Regions from separate parts of the Candidatus Clostridium eludens genome, predicted to be linked through region 1. Evidence: riboswitches for the same ligand, from Rfam matches in the RefSeq annotation. Region 1 holds a riboswitch; the other holds the start of a gene.

Evidence for each region. A riboswitch is a leader RNA that binds a small molecule or an ion and turns the genes downstream of it on or off. The one in region 1 is predicted to bind thiamine pyrophosphate.
Region 2: another riboswitch for thiamine pyrophosphate. It lies ahead of thiC (phosphomethylpyrimidine synthase ThiC); the one in region 1 lies ahead of thiT (energy-coupled thiamine transporter ThiT).

The regions. Positions count from the first base shown of each region.
Region 1 covers NZ_JBJHZX010000026.1:12,465-15,682, reverse strand. The annotation lists gene ACJDU8_RS16480 (amino acid permease) at 1-1,336, shown strand, start outside; gene thiT (energy-coupled thiamine transporter ThiT) at 1,394-2,026, opposite strand; TPP riboswitch at 2,087-2,188, opposite strand; gene ACJDU8_RS16470 (lactate utilization protein) at 2,293-2,934, shown strand; gene ACJDU8_RS16465 (hypothetical protein) at 3,074-3,218, opposite strand, start outside.
Region 2 covers NZ_JBJHZX010000007.1:69,949-73,166, forward strand. The annotation lists gene ACJDU8_RS06570 (EAL domain-containing protein) at 1-140, opposite strand, end outside; gene thiC (phosphomethylpyrimidine synthase ThiC) at 370-1,683, opposite strand; TPP riboswitch at 1,774-1,881, opposite strand; gene ACJDU8_RS06580 (methyl-accepting chemotaxis protein) at 1,945-3,218, opposite strand, start outside.

The sequences.
Region 1 (3,218 bases):
TGCCGTAGGACCTCTTATAATTATTTCATATGTATTAGGAGGAATTTTAGTTTATTTTATTCTTTCTGCTCTTTCAGAAATGACAGTGGCAGATCCGGCACCTGGTTCGTTCCGTACTTTTGCCGGAAAAGCCTTTGGACCAGGAGCTGGATTTATTGTTGGATGGGTTTACTGGACTGGAATGGTTCTAGCTATGTCCAGTGAAGCGGCAGCAGTATCCATTTTACTGCGTAAATGGTTTCCTGGCATATCCATATCTTTATTTGGAAGTATGACTATCCTTGCAGTTACATTACTTAATTTGTTAGGTGCCAACAAATTGAGTAAACTTGAAAGTGGCCTTGCGGCTGTTAAGTTATTGACAATAATATCTTTTATAATTATTGCATTACTTTTAATTAGTGGTTTTTTAGGTGTATCTCCAAGGACCGGAACTGCCAAAGTAACTGGGGAACCTTTACTTTTAGGAGGCGTAAAAAGTATTGCAGGAAGTATGCTTACAGTGATGTTCGCCTATGCAGGGTTTGAAATAATTGGTTTGGCAGCTTCAGAAACGGATAATCCCAAAAAAATAATTCCAAAAGCTATCAGCTATACTGTAATAAGCCTTGTTGGACTTTATATAGCTTCCATATCTGCACTTTTGTTATTGATTCCTACTGGAGTTCTTAGTGAGAATTTTAGCCCTATGGTAGCAGCACTTAACAGATGGGGTATGAATTGGGCTGGAAATGTAATAAATATAGTAATGGTCACAGCTATACTTTCTACAATGTTGGCAGCTATGTTTGGTATTGGAAGAATGATTCGTTCTCTTGCAGATGAATCCTATGCTCCAAGGTGGTTAAAGGATAGAACAAAAGTACCTTATAGAGGCATGGTATTTTCGGGTTTTGTTATGTTTTTGGGACTAATGCTTGGACTTTTATTTCCTAGAGTCTATTTATTCTTGGTAAGCTGTGGTGGTTTTGCACTGCTTTTTACATATGTAACTATCGTTGCTTCACAAATCCGATTACGTAAAAAACATACCTATGGTGCGGAAGGAAGGCATCATATATATGTTTCATGGATTACTCTTATAAGTCTTATTATTGTTATTGCTAGTATGCCTTTTATTCCAGGTCAGGCATCAGGTCTTATAGCGGGTCTGATAATTATTGCTTTTTATTCAGTAGTATATATGTGTATGAAGTATTATATAAAGATTAAGACATATGGCATATCAGGTAATCAATTTAATGTAAAAAGACATAACGCCAGTTTTTTTACGGAATTTTCTAAAGAACTAATTGAAAAGAAAAAAAAAACCATACAAAGATACAAGGGGAAATAATAAATCAAGTTAAAAAGAAGGCTAGAGTGGTACAGCTGCTAGCCTTCTTTTTAAAGTTTAATTATGTGCTATTTTTTTGTTTAAAATTGTGGCTAAATGTTTTACTGGTAATACTGACATTATTGCAATACATATGGCACCTTCAATGGACATAAATATACCATTTACCATAAGAGAATAAACTGCCGGAGACATTCCTTTAGGGGCAAAACTTCCAAAAAAAATTACTCCAGATATAAAATGACATATAAATCTCCCTAAAAGAGCCAGCAGTGTACCTATAATTTTTCTATCTCTAAAATAACCAGCAATACCTAAAGCCATAAATGGTAGTGGATAATCAAATATAACTTGTACAGGATGGAGTATGTATGGATCTAGTATTAAGGTTATGATTCCATATAAAAATCCAGTAATAAAGCCTACTTCAGGCCCGTAAAGTAAAGCCATAAGTAGTATAGGTATCATACTCCCCAAAGTTATACTCCCTCCTTGTGGAAGGTGGTATATTTTAAATATTTGAAGTATAGCAGCCAGTGCCAGTGCTATGCCTATTTGAGTTATAAGCTGTGTAGTGAATTTAACATTTTTAACTTTGGCCCAAAATAGAATAAAAATAATTAGGGCAATTAATGCGAAAATAGAAGCTGGGTGAGATGAAATCTCTGTAATATTTTTTATTAAAGACATATAAAACCTCCTTACTTAGCTAAGGTGCCCAAAAGTCGTATTCCATAGGAATACGACTTGATTTTTTAGAATCCGCTTCCCTACGCTGGTGTTATCCAGATCAGGTAGAAGGGTTAACAAAATGTTGTTTCTCAGCCTATAAAGGCACCCCTAGCATTAAGTATTTAATTATTATATAATAATTATAATACATAATATGTAGTATTTCAATTATTACACTAATATGTGGTTTATAATTTGAAATAAATTTTGGAGGTAGATATATAATGGATATGAATGTGCTTTGGACAAACGAAAAAAGAATAGAGAGGACTATTGAGGCATTAAAAAAGAATAATATGAATGGTTTTTACATAAAAGATAGACAGGAACTTTTTAATAAAATAGAACAATTAGTTAAGAAAGATTCTGTAGTAAGCTGTGGAGGTTCTGCTACTTTACAACAAATAGGCCTATTAGAATATTTAAGGAGCGGCAAGTATAAGTTTTTAGATAGGGCGGCTGAGGGGATTACTCCAGATGAGAAGAAGGAAATACATAGAAAAACATTTTTTGCAGATGTATTTTTTACCAGCACTAATGCGTTAACTGAGGAAGGAGAATTATTCAATGTAGATGGCAGAGGCAACAGGGTTGCAGCTATGCTCTTTGGTCCTGATAAAGTTATAGTAGTCTGTGGTGTAAATAAAATTGTTAAGAACTTAGAGGAAGCTATAGAGAGAAATAAAAGGGTATGTGCTCCGGCAAATGCCAGGAGGTTAAATTGTAATACACCCTGTGCTAAAACGGGATATTGTGTGGATTGCAGCAGTAAGAGCAGAATATGTAACGAATATACCCTCATAAAAAAACAAATTGATGATTCAAGAATCTATGTATTTATACTTAATGAAAATTTAGGATATTAAATTATGTCACACGTAATTATGTTTACGTGTGACATTGATGTATAATGTTAAACTAAGGTTTTATTGAATATATTTGATAAACCTAGTGTAGATATTCTATAGTTCCCTTAATTTTGTAAATATTAATTTTAAGCTGATTTTATTTTCCACAGTTTGTTCTTAGACCGCTAAGTATTGAAGAATCAAGGCCTGAGCAATTGTATTTTACTCCATTAAGTGTTATGCAATTAGAAGAGTTTGTACAACTATTAGAGCTTTTACAGCTAGCAGGATCTACACAACTA
Region 2 (3,218 bases), on a different contig from region 1:
ATTCCTCTGCTTAACGCTTCAAATGCTACTATTTTTTTCTTTACTAAGGACACAATTGGCTGATACTTAACAAGTATTCTTTTATTATCTATAACCTCTCTTATAATACTAACTTCATTAAAACCGTCATATTCAATCATAATTTATAGCTCCCCTATACTATTCAAGCAAAAATCTTTAAATATCAATGAAGTACCTGCAACTTCCCATATCTGTCATATTTACAGTGAATATTATACCATTTATTTTAAAATTTTTTTATATTCTTTATTACAATAAAGATATAATTATTATGTACAGATGCCAAATTAAGATGATGTAAAAAACTCACGCAAAGTTAAAAAACTTCATGTGAGTTTAAAAACAGCCCTAATCTTCTTCCCTTAAAATATTTATGTTCTTTCCTTCCATCACCTTATTCATATTTCTCACAGCACACATTTTTCCACACATAGTACAAGTATCTTCATGCTCTGGCATAGATTCTTTTCTATATCTCCTTGCCTTTTGCGGATCAATAGCTAGATTAAACATTGTTTCCCAATCAAGCTCTCTTCTTGCCTTGCTCATTTTATAATCCCATTGCTTTGCGCCCTTTATATTTTTACTTATATCGGCAGCATGTGCTGCTATCTTAGAAGCTATAATACCTTCTTTCATATCTTCAAGATTGGGAAGTCTTAAATGCTCTGCTGGAGTAACATAACATAAGAAATCCGCACCATTTGCAGCTGCTATAGCTCCACCAATGGCACTTGTTATGTGGTCATATCCCGGTGCAATATCTGTAACTAAAGGTCCCAGCACATAAAATGGTGCTCCATGACACAACTTTTTCTCAAGTTGCATATTGGCAGCTATTTCATTTAAAGACATGTGTCCTGGTCCTTCAACCATGACCTGTACACTCTTCTCCCAAGCTCTTTTTGTAAGTTCTCCAAGAGTTATAAGTTCTTTTATCTGGCTGGCGTCTGTGGCATCATTAATGCTGCCTGGCCGACAGGCATCTCCAAGACTTATAGTTACATCATATTTTGCACATATATCTAAAACTTTATCATAGTATTCATAAAATGGATTTTCTTTATTATTTAGTTCCATCCATGCATATAAAAGAGCTCCTCCTCTTGAAACTATATTTGTAAGCCTTTTATTTCTTTTGAATACCTTTGCAGTTTCCCTGTTGATTCCCGCATGTATGGTCATGAAATCTACTCCATCCTTAGCGTGCTTCTCTACTACAGCTAAAAATTCCTCAGGAGATATATCACTTAGTTCCTTATCATAAAATCCTACTGCATCATATATGGGTACTGTGCCTATCATGGCAGAACACATCTCTACAATTCTTTTTCTAAATTCTTCAGTTTTACCATAGGAGCTTAAATCCATTATAGCTTCTGCCTTCATTTCAATTGCAGTTTTCACCTTTTCAAGTTCCATATCTATGTTAGCACAATCTTTTGATATACCTAAGTTAACATTTATTTTAGTCTTTAATCCCTGTCCAACACCCTGGGCATCTAATGATTTATGATTCTTATTTGCAGGTATTACTATTTTACCTTCAGCTACAAGATTTCTTAAAACTTCTACATCCATACTTTCTTTTGTGGATACTACCTCCATTTCTCTTGTAATAATTCCCTTTTTAGCAGCATCCATTTGAGTAGTAAAATTCATGGTTTCATCCTCTTTCCTGGTAAATTTTATAAAAAAATCATATGTACAACAAAAAGCATAAATCCGTAGACTTATGCTTTTATCAGTAACATATTTACACAAACAACTTCCTACGCTGGCATTACCCAGATCAGGTTTAGGGTCAAAGAATTTACTTCTTAATCTCAGCCAGAAACACCAGCCCCCCTGTACATAATATTCAATTTTCTTATTACATAATGGTATCATAGGATTTATTAGTAATCAAGTAAAAAATATATTTCAATTTAAATTAAATCCTTTAATAAGCTTTCCTAATTTCATGGCACTTTCCTCGTTATTATTAGTTTCTGCTAATACAGATTCATTTCTATTATTAACCTGATTCACACTTGAAGCAATATCTGCGGTGGTCTTAGCCACTTCTGATACCGAAATTGCTATGTCTTCCATACTTGCTGCAATTTGATCAACAGAATCAGAAATATTTTTAGAAGATTCTGCAGATTTAGCAACTATATCTTTTAAAGTATCCCCATCTTTTTTGTATTCATTGCTAGTGGAAATTAGTTTGTCATAATCTTTTAAAACGTCCTTCTCTATAAACTCCAAAATATCTCTAGATGAACTGGAAAGCTTTTCAACTGCAGCTAAAACCATATGAACTTCACTTTGTATTTGTGCTACTGCCTCTGATGATTCTTCCGCAAGTGTTCTCACCTCTTCTGCAACAACTGCAAAACCCTTTCCTTGTTCACCAGCTCTTGCAGCTTCTATTGCTGCATTTAATGCTAGCAGATTAGTTTGTTTTGATATTTCATCTATACTTAATGCCATTTCTGATATTCGATTAACAACAGTGACTTCTTTTAATGCCTTTTCTAAACTTGTCCTTGTTTTTATATATATTTCTTCTGCAATTTTTTTTGATTGAATAGAATCATTGTTGATAGCAACTGCTTTTTCCTGTATATTTAAGGCCATTTCTAATCCTTCCTGTGATTTTTGCTCTGTGATCTTCACTTCTTCCTTCACTGTAGTAGCCATGGATGTTACTTCTTCAACTGCAGCAGAGGATTCTTCCATTCCTGCAGATATTTCTTCTGTAGAAGCTGATATTTGTTCAATTTCAGAACTTATCTCTGAAAACATTTTATTTGTTAATTCACTGCTTCCAAGAATACTATCACTTTCACTCCTTATGGAAATCATACTCTTATTAAGCTTTTCAATTGCACTATTTAAGCCTTTAATAGTTTGTCCTATTTCATCATTAGAAACTACCTTCATTTTAAAATTCAAATTGCCTTCCGCCAATTTAGATGCACCATCTACTACCTCTTTAATCTGAGTTAAAATACTCTTCCTTATAAAATGTGTAAACAACATACCCATTAAAATACTTACTATTAAAAAAGCCACTATTTCCTTTAAAGAATTATTTACTGTTTTTTGTGAAATCTCAGCTCTTGATTGTTCTAATTGTTCTTGAAAATCCACCATATCTTGTATACTTGATAATAGTTTATTTTCCGTCTTATTTAATCCGTTAAGTA